DNA from 2 places in the Pseudomonas sp. GW823-FHT03E05 genome. Region 2 is predicted to be linked to the other one. Evidence: riboswitches for the same ligand, from Rfam matches in the RefSeq annotation. Region 2 holds a riboswitch; the other holds the start of a gene.
The links. Region 2 has a riboswitch for manganese ahead of AC1RCO_RS19805 (TMEM165/GDT1 family protein). Riboswitches for the same ligand answer to the same signal wherever they lie in the genome.

Region 1: another riboswitch for manganese. It lies ahead of mntP (manganese efflux pump MntP); the one in region 2 lies ahead of AC1RCO_RS19805 (TMEM165/GDT1 family protein).

The regions. Positions count from the first base shown of each region.
Region 1 is NZ_JBXAJB010000001.1:1,751,159-1,756,112, forward strand. It holds gene AC1RCO_RS07595 (hypothetical protein) at 1-247, opposite strand, end outside; gene AC1RCO_RS07600 (hypothetical protein) at 250-1,938, opposite strand; gene AC1RCO_RS07605 (GNAT family N-acetyltransferase) at 2,214-2,780, shown strand; gene mntP (manganese efflux pump MntP) at 2,856-3,428, opposite strand; yybP-ykoY riboswitch at 3,439-3,599, opposite strand; gene AC1RCO_RS07615 (GFA family protein) at 3,710-4,198, shown strand; gene AC1RCO_RS07620 (serine hydrolase domain-containing protein) at 4,307-4,954, shown strand, end outside.
Region 2 is NZ_JBXAJB010000004.1:626,160-631,113, forward strand. It holds gene AC1RCO_RS19795 (2-hydroxyacid dehydrogenase) at 1-692, shown strand, start outside; gene AC1RCO_RS19800 (methyltransferase) at 724-1,722, shown strand; yybP-ykoY riboswitch at 1,774-1,897, shown strand; gene AC1RCO_RS19805 (TMEM165/GDT1 family protein) at 1,989-2,573, shown strand; gene AC1RCO_RS19810 (M48 family metallopeptidase) at 2,659-3,477, opposite strand; partial or broken gene AC1RCO_RS19815 (HAMP domain-containing protein) at 4,840-4,954, shown strand, end outside.

The DNA of each region.
Region 1 (4,954 bases), on a different contig from region 2:
CCCAGGGGGTGCCCGGGGTTCCGCTCAGGGCATAAATCAGGTTGGAATGCGCGCCATCGCCTTTGACCAGGATAGGTACCGCCTGCCCTGTTTCCGGGTTTTGGATACCCGGCACATTACCGGTCACGAACGACTGGTAGGAGGTCTGCCAGAAGGCCCCGTGAGGCGCTCCGGAGATCGGCAGGTTGTTCTGCGCAACGAAGGCATCGAGCAGGTTCTGTACATCCTTGAAGGTGTTGAGTGCCATGACTATTTCCCTGTGCTAGATGGGGTGAACAATTGCAGATAACGCTGGCTGGCCGCTGCCGCCGACTCAGCCCCTGCCGTCTCGGGAGCCCGAACGTTGCCGCCTTTGAGGATGAAACTGAAATCGAAGCCGGCCACCTGGGCATTGCCATGGCAACCCATGCAGCCTCCCATGTTCACCCCATGCACAGCGGCGGAACCGGCGGATTGGGCAAACACGTTCGGAGGGGGTGGCGCACCTGCGGCCTGGAAGGAAGTCGGAGCACCGTTAGCAGCAATCCGGCCCCTGAATTGCTGCAGGGTATAGTCCGTTTCAACCATGATATTGGCCTGGTAGTACACCGCGGCAGAGTGGCTGGGATCGGTTTTCGATAGCTGCGTGGTGTCGAACGGCTGGGCCTGGACCGAGACCAGCTTGTAGTACTGCCAGGGCGAATTCTTGACATTCTTGGCCTGGCTATAGCTCTGGATAGCCTGATGCGCCGCCTGATTGACCTGAATCACGTCAGCCGCAATCGGCTCATAGCGCTGGTTGATGCAGATCGGGCCGCCCGCCGGAGTCCCGCCTTTGGCAATCTCGCGCAGATACAGTTGCTTGCCGGGCTTGCAGAAGGCCCCCAGGGCCTTGACTTGAGGGTTGTTGGGGTCGTCCTGGTAACTCAGCCCGGGATTGGTGGGCATGGGGCCCGGCGCTGGATTGATGATGCGGCCGTTCTCATCCTCAAGCGGCTTGCCACTGGGCAGCAGGATGTTGTCGGCCTGTTCGAAGGTCGCGTAGATAAAACTCGGGGCCGTGGGGGTCTTTTGGATGATGTGCAACGCCACCATCGCCCATTGCGCCTCGAAATAGCAGGTGCCCTTGCCCGGTGGTTGCTCGTAGAAGCGCACCGTCTGCCTGTGGAATCGCGAGGGGTCCTCGCCGGGGCCCAGCTGGCGCCAGGCGGACTTGACCTCAATGGTGCCGTTGGGAAAGTTGACCCGCGGCGCGCTGGGGAAAGTCGGAGGTGTCTGCTTGACCGCGTTGAAGAAGTTCCGCGCGGCTTGTGCCAGCGCGGGGTTGGCGTACCAGAACTGGTTGGCGGCGACGTAGGTGTATTGCACCTGATTGGCCTTGGCCAGGAAGCGCACCAGCTGGGGGTTGGAATTGCCTCCGGTGGGAGTCGCCGGAACAACACCGGCATACATCTGGTCGAGGCCGATCTGGGTGCTTTCGTCGAGGTTGATCCAGGCCGGCAGTTTGGGTGCGATCTGGCCAGAGCAGGCAGGCACGGCAAAACTGTAGTCATAGGTTGGCGCAGTGCCATAACCATAACTGGGAGCGCCATCAGGCTTGTAGCCCGGGGGGCCGACGTTGGCACTGCCCTTGCCCGGAAAGATCTCAACCTTGCTTCGGTACGTATGCCACACCAGAGGCACGCCCTGGCTGCCGAAAGGCTGGCGGATATCGGGCACATCGCGCTGCCCGCCCAGGGCCGGCCAGTTGAGAGCGATGAACTCCTGCCAGGCGAAGGCCGCAGCCTGTGCCAACGTTGCCTGGGATGCCCCCCCGGGTATATCGGCGGGTACCTCGGGCGATACGGTTATCGACACCGGGGCGGCGTTCGAAACGCCGCCCAGAAGCGCCAGACCAACACTGATAGCAATGTAGGAAACCTGCCGCTGCAAACGATTCTTGTCTTGTTGATGCTCCATATCCTGACTCCTCCCTTGGCTGTTCGAGAGCGTAGATCAGCGCTCTCACGGCAACGCGCCAGGAAAAAGAACATTAGGCGCTAGCATTAATAGCCAAATGCCTGTACGCCAGCAGCGGTGGCGGCTTGAACGGGTCGTGACCGGTGATCGCCCTGGCCGGCAGCGCAAGCAGAGACATTGATGCCGATCAAGTGCCCGCCTCGCCAGCGGAGTAAACCTGAAGCCAATCAGGGCTGTGTGCGCAGCCCGCCCTTTGGCTCCGCGGAGACTTGACCATGCCCAGCACCGCTCTCGATACCCTCGCCCACCCACCGTTCCCGGCGCAGCAAGGCCAATACTGGATCGACGCCCTGAACGATGGCAGCCATGTGCTGATCCGCCCGCTGCGGCCCCAGGACCGGGAGCGGGAAAAGGCCTTTATCGAAAACCTCTCCCCGGCCACCCGGCACCAGCGCTTTCTCGGTGAGATCAAGGAAGTGGGCGAGCAACTGCTCAATCAACTGATGGATGTCGGCACGCCGCAGCGGGTGGCTTATGTGGCCCTGGTCCACGACAACGGCGAACTGCGGGAAGTGGGGATCAGCCGCTACGCCCAGGTAGACGAGCAGCCCTCGCATTGCGAGTTCGCCGTGACCATCGCCGATGAGTGGCAAGGCAAGGGCCTCGGCGCGCTATTGATGCAGCACCTGATCGACGAAGCCCGCAACAACGGTTTCCAGCAGATGTACTCGGTGGATTCCGCCGCCAACTACAGCATGCGCCGCCTGGCAAAACAGCTGGGCATGCGCAGCGCCATCGACCCCGATGACGCCACCCAGGTGATCCACAGCCTGGCGCTGTAACGCCAGAGCGCTCCGCGCCTCGGCCCGAGGCGCGGCCGCATTGCCCGCAGAACCGCCCCGCCGCCGATACTGAAGTCAAGCCACAGCCGACAGGTGCTCGTAGAGAATTCCCGAGCCGACGATGATCAGCACCACCCCGCCCAGCACTTCGGCGCGCTGGCCCATCACCGTGCCAATGGCGCGGCCCAGCATCACTCCCAGGGTGACCATGGTCATGGTGGCCAGGCCGATGGCGCTGGCCGCGACCCAGATGTTGACGTTGACGAACGCCAGCCCCACCCCCACCGCCAGGGCATCGATGCTGGTGGCCAAGCCGGTCACCGCCAGCAGCCAGAAGCCGTGCTGGCGCGGTTTTTCTTCCTCGGCCTCAGCCTGCTGGCGGGTGCCGTTGTAGATCATGTGCAGGCCCAGCAACAGCAGCAGGCTGAAGGCGATCCAGTGGTCCCAGTTGGCCACCCATTGAGTCGCGGCCTGGCCGATGAACCAGCCCACCACCGGGGTGATGGCTTCAATGACGCCGAAGATCAGGCCGATGCGCAAAGCTTCCAGCAGGCGCGGCTTGAGCATGGCCGAACCCTTGCCCACCGCGGCGGCGAAGGCATCGGTGGACATGGCGAAGGCGAGAAAGATGATCGAGGCTGGGTTCACGTTGAGTCTTCCGGTCGGGCTTGAGTCCACGACATGCCCACGCGCCCGACTTCAGCGCAGGTATGTCGATGGTCTCACCAACCGAAACGGTGCCCGTACCACGGCAGGTTGCCGAGAATGTTGATACGGGCGCCACCGCAGGGCGCGGTGGCAGGCTACTCCCCAAAGAGGCGCGCAGCTTAGCCGGGCACATGTGAAAATTTCATCAGCACCGCGCCACGACAGCTGCTCGCACAGCGGCTAGCCTGTGCAATCCACCCGTTGATTCGTGGAGGTACCCCATGCAACTCCAGGGCTCCTGCCATTGCGGCGCCGTGCACTTCAGCCTGTCCAGCCGCCATCCCTATCCCTACCAGCGCTGCTACTGCTCGATCTGCCGCAAGACCCAGGGCGGTGGCGGCTACGCCATCAACCTGGGGGGCGATGCGGCCAGCCTCAAGGTACGCGGGCGCAAGCACATCGTCATCTACCATGCCCGGCTCAAGCCCGCCGGTGCCGCCCGGGCCCACAGCAGCAGCGCCGAACGGCACTTCTGCGGGCGCTGCGGCTCCGGGCTGTGGCTGTTCAGCCCGCAATGGCCGGAGCTGATCCACCCTTTTGCCTCGGCCATCGACACCCCGTTGCCGGTGCCGCCGCAACACACCCACCTGATGCTCGACTCCAGGGCGCCCTGGGTCGAGGTCGATGCCGGGGCGCACGACCTGCAGTTCGCCGAATACCCCGAGGAATCGATTGCCCAGTGGCACCAGCGCCTGGGGCTGGAGGCCTGAGCGCAACCGGGGCTTAACAGTCTTTGACAGTTTCCCGACAAAGCTGTCAAAGACTGCCACGCCCCCCTTCCCTAGCATCCGCTGATCCAATTGGCCCTCGGGTGCTGCATGTCCCGCAAACTTCTCGGCCTGCCGCTGGTGGGCCTGCTCTTGAGCAACCTCGGCTGCAACGGCCAGCCTCCGGCGCCGCCACCCATCGCGCCCGGCGATTACGCCAGCATCATCGGCTACCTGAAGCAGTACATCCCGCAACAGATGGCCGAACATCAGGTGCCCGGGCTATCCATCGCCCTGGTGGACGGCCAGCAACTGATCTGGGCCCGGGGCTTTGGCTTCGCCGACCAGGCCCGGGGCCTGCAAGTGACCGAAAACACCGCGTTTCGCGCCGGTGCCCTGTCGCAATTGCTGACTGCCACGGCGGTGATGCAACTGGTGGAACAAGGGCGCCTGCAACTGGACGCGCCGCTGCAGAACACCCTCAGGGAGTTCTACGTCCGCTCGCGCTTCCACGAGGACCAGAACGCCGCCGACCGGGCCGTGACTCTGCGCCGCCTGCTCAGCCACCAGGGCGGCATTCCCAGCGAGTACCTGCGCGACGCACGCACCCCCAACGCCCTCGACGAACTGCCGGGAAAGCTCAGCGGGTTGTGGCTGAGCAACGCTCCGGGAACCCAGACCGCCTACTCCAACCTCGGTTATGCCCTGCTCGGGGCAGCGGTGGAGCGCAGCAGCGGCGTGGATTTCGAACAGCAGTTG
Region 2 (4,954 bases):
AGGGGATCACCGTCAGCAACTGCCAGGGCTACGGCACTCCCTCGGTGGCCCAGCACACCCTGATGCTGCTGCTCAACCTGGCCACCCGGGTCGCCGATTACCAGCAGGCCGTGGCTGCCGGGCGCTGGCAACAGGCCAGTCAGTTCTGCCTGCTGGACTACCCGATCATCGAACTGGCGGGCAAGACCCTGGGCCTGCTGGGCAATGGCGAACTGGGCAGCGCGGTGGCCCGCCTGGCCGAAGCCTTTGGCATGCGTGTGCTGCTGGGGCAGATTCCAGGCCGCCCGACCCGCCCGGACCGCCTGCCGCTGGAGGAACTGCTGCCGCAAGTGGACGCCCTGACCCTGCACTGCCCCCTCAACGAGCACACCCGCCACTTTATCGGTGCCCGGGAACTGGCCCTGCTCAAGCCCGGAGCCCTGGTGGTCAACACCGCCCGCGGCGGGCTGATCGATGAACAGGCCCTGGCCGATGCATTGCGCAATGGTCACCTGGGTGGTGCGGCCACCGATGTGCTCAGCGTCGAACCCCCGGTGGCTGGCAACCCCCTGCTGGCCGGCGACATTCCGCGCCTGATCGTCACTCCACACAACGCTTGGGGCAGCCGCGAGGCCCGCCAGCGAATCGTCGGTCAATTGACGCAAAACGCCCACGCCTTCTTCAGCGGCGCCCCGCTGCGGGTCGTGAGTTGATAAACTTCGCCACTTTTTTCGGGGGCGGATCATGGATACACGCAGTGAAGTACTGTTGCGTCAGGCTGAATTGTTTCAAGGCTCACTGCTGCTGGCCGGCCTGGCCGCCGACGATCTGCTGGGCCGCCTGCCCAATGCCCGGGGCTGGAGCTGGCACGCCGGCGACCAGGCAGCCCTGGAGGCGCGCTTTCCCGGCCGCAGTCACTTTGGCGTAGACGCACCGGCCCAATCCTTCGACAGCGCCGTGCTGTTCCTGCCCAAATCCAAGGACCTCACCGACTACCTGCTCAACGCCCTGGCCTCGCGCCTGGCCGGGCGCGAACTGTACCTGGTGGGCGAGAAGCGCAGCGGCGTGGAGAGTGCGGCCAAGCAACTCAACCCCTTCGGCAAACCGCGCAAGCTCGATAGCGCCCGGCACTGCCAGCTGTGGCAGGTCACGGTGGCCAATGCTCCCGAACCGCTCACCCTGCAGAGCCTGGCCCAGGAGTACGAACTGCCGCTGGCCGAAGGCCCGCTGAAAGTCATCAGCCTGCCGGGGGTGTTCAGCCATGGCCGGCTGGATCGCGGCACCGCGCTGCTGCTGGAGCACCTGGACCACCTGCCCGCCGGCCACCTGCTGGACTTCGGCTGCGGTGCCGGAGTGCTCGGGGCCACAGTGAAACGCCGCTACCCGGACAGCCGCGTGACCCTGCTGGATGTGGACGCCTTCGCCGCCGCCAGCAGCCGCCTGACCCTGGCGGCCAACGGCCTGGAAGCCGAGGTGCTGACCGGTGACGGAATCGACGCCGCGCCCATGGGGCTGAACGGCATCCTGACCAATCCGCCCTTCCATACCGGGGTCCATACCGACTACCAGGCAACGGAAAACCTGCTGCGAAAAGCAGCCAAACATCTGCAAAAAGGTGGAGAACTGCGAGTAGTTGCCAACAGCTTCCTGCGCTACCAGCCGCTGATCGAAGAGCACCTGGGGCCCTGTGCGATCAAGGCCGAAGGCCAGGGCTTTCGCATTTATCGGGCCAAGCGCGGCTGAAATCCTTTTTCGCAAACAAGGCTTGCCGAAAGGGTTTTGCCTAGGCAGAATCCGCTCCGTCCTAGGGGAGTAGTCTCCCACGAGCGCCACGCTCGTCCGGCATGCGTCAACATACTTGGTCAACAGACCATGGCGCATGCGACCCAAGAGTCCGCACAGACGGACCGCAGGGTTTGACAAGACCTATGACACGCACACCTTACCCGGGGCGGGAAGGCTGTACGTGTCATAGCCGTGTCGACCCGCCCCTTAGGAAAACCCTGATGATGCTGGATTCTCTCCTCGTTCCCACCGCAATCGTTGCCTTGGCCGAAATCGGCGACAAGACGCAACTGCTTGCCCTGATTCTCGCCGCACGTTTTCGCAAACCCTGGCCGATCATCGCCGGCATCGTTGCCGCGACCCTGGCCAACCATGCGGCGGCCGGTGCGGTAGGCGCCTGGTTCGGCAGCTTCTTCTCGGACTCGACCCTGCACTGGATCCTCGCCGCCAGCTTCACCGCCACCGCGCTGTGGACCCTGGTTCCGGACAAGATGGACGACGACGAAGCCAATACTGCACGCAAGTTCGGCCCATTCCTGACCACCCTGATCGCCTTCTTCCTGGCAGAAATCGGTGACAAGACCCAGGTCGCCACCGTCATGCTGGCGGCGCAGTACCCGGATCTGTGGCTGGTGATCATCGGTACCACCCTGGGCATGCTGATTGCCAACGTACCGGTGGTCCTGGCAGGCAACTTCGCCGCAGACAAGCTGCCCCTGACCCTGATCCGTCGCCTGGCGGCGTCGGCCTTCTTCATCCTCGCCGTGGTGGCGGTGTACAAGGCCATGCAGATCAGCGGCTGGGTATAAACGAAATCGCCGGCAAGCTGGCCCCTACACAACCCGTAGGAGCCGGCTTGCCGGCGATAGCGTCATCGACAATGACGCGAAGGGATCAGGACTTCTTGGCGGCCTGATACAGCGGCATCACCTTGGGAATCGCCGCCTGCAAGGAAGCGATACGGCTGGTGGAAGCCGGGTGAGTGCTCATGAACTCGGGCGGCGCGGAGCCACCGGCAGCCTGGCCCATCTTGTTCCACAGGCTGATGGCCGCATTCGGGTTGTAACCGGCACGGGCGGCCAGTTCCAGGCCGATCAGGTCCGCTTCGTTTTCATTCTCGCGGCTGTTGGGCAGGGTCATCAGCAGGTTCACCCCGTTGTCGCCCAGGGCTACGGTTTCCTGCGGAACGCCGAACAAGGTGGCGATCTGCTTGCCGGCACCGACCGCGTACTGCTTGGACATGGCTTCGCGACCGTGCTCGCGCAGGGCGTGGGCAATTTCATGGCCCATGACCGCGGCGATTTCATCGTCGGTGAGTTTGAGCTTCTCGATCAGCCCGGAGTAGAAAATGATCTTGCCGCCAGGACCGCAGTTGGCGTTGAGCTCGTCGCTCTTGATCAGGTTGACTTCCCATTTCCACTGCGCGCAGTCGGGGCGGAAAGTCGGCGCCTGGGCAATCAGGCGGTTGGCAATGACCTGCAGGCGCTTGGCGTTGGCGCTGGTCTTGTCCAGTACGCCCTGGCTGCTAGCTTCACCCAGAGTCTGCTGATAGGACTGGGCATAGGACTGGTTCACTTCAGCGCTGGAAACCATGCTGAACATGGATTGCTTGCGATCCACACCGACCACGCCACCGCTGGTGGTATTGACCGTTTCACAACCGCTGAGCAGTACTGCGGCACTCAATGCACATACGACCAATGACTTCTTCATCATGAAACCTCCCTGAAAACGTGGCGCGTATCCTAAGGGCGGAAATGTATCCGCGCCAGATGTAAAAACAGCAATCGGTCGCATTTCAGATACATATCTGCCTTGCAGGAGAAAATTCATTCCTCCCGCAAATCCCGCCCGGGGTACCCCCACAGCTTGCCAAGAACGACATCAAGCTCCCTGAAACAGTCATTTTTCCGTGTAAGGCTAATGGCCAGCGCTGCAGCGGCCGATACAGCTCGGCAGACCTAAATTCCTGCGCCCGGAGCCTCTATGAAGTTCAAGTCGATCCAGTTTTCCGTCGCCGCCCTGGCCGGCGCCATCGTTCTCAGCGTGGTTGCAGCCCTGGTGCTGTACGCCCTGTTCTCCGGGGCCAGGACCCAGCAGATGGTGCAAGACCGTACCCAGGCCCAGTTCGAACAGGTCATCGAACAACGCCTGAGCGGCCTGGCGCAGACCCAGGTCAGCCAGATCCAGCGCGAACTGGAAGCGCCCCTGCTGATCGCCGGCGGCCTGGTGCGGGTCAATGCGCTGATGGGCACCCAGGACTCGCAAGGCCATGCCGGGCTGAGCCTGAGCCGTGAACAGCTGATTGCCCTGATCAAGGAAAACGTCACCCAGAACCCGAAGATCCTCGGTGCGTACATTGGCTGGGAACCCGGCGCCATCGACCATGACGACGCTGCCTACATAGGCACCTCGGTGGTGGGTATCGATGCAGCAAACGGCCGCTTCCTGCCCTGGTGGTTCCGCAATGAAGACGGCAGCCTGGGCCTGGACAAACTGGCCGACGTCAATGATCGAACCCTGCTTTCCACCGGCGTGCGCGCCAGCGAGTACTACCTCTGCTCCCAGGACAGCCTAAAGCCTTGCGCCATCGACCCCGCTCCCTACAAGGTCGGCGACAAGGTGGTGATGCTGGCCTCCTTTATTCAGCCGATCCTGCTCAACGGCAAGTTCCAGGGCATCGTGGGTGCCGACCTGTCAGTGAACTTCATCCAGGACATGCTGGTGGGCGCCAACCAGAAGCTCTACGGCGGCGCCGGGCACATGGCCCTGATCGGCGGCAACGGTCGCCTGGTCGCCTATACCAAGGACTCGAGCAAGTTCGGTGAAAAAGTCAGCGACGTGCTCAGCAGTGATGCACTGACCAAGCTGTCCAGCCTCAAGCGCGGCGAAGTGACCTACGACGTCGACCAGGCCAACGGCACCATCAGCCTGTACCTGCCCTTCGGCATCGGCCAGACCGATGCGCACTGGACCCTGATGCTGCAACTGCCGCTGAGTGCGGTGATGGCCGACCTCGACAAACTGCAAGGTGACCTGGCCGAACAACGCAAGGCCGACACCTTCGGCATGGCCATGGTCGGGCTGGTGATTGCCGGCCTCGGCTTGCTGGTGATCTGGCTGGTGGGCCACGGCATTGCCCGGCCGCTGCGGCAGATGGTGGCAATGCTCGACGACATCGCTCAGGGCG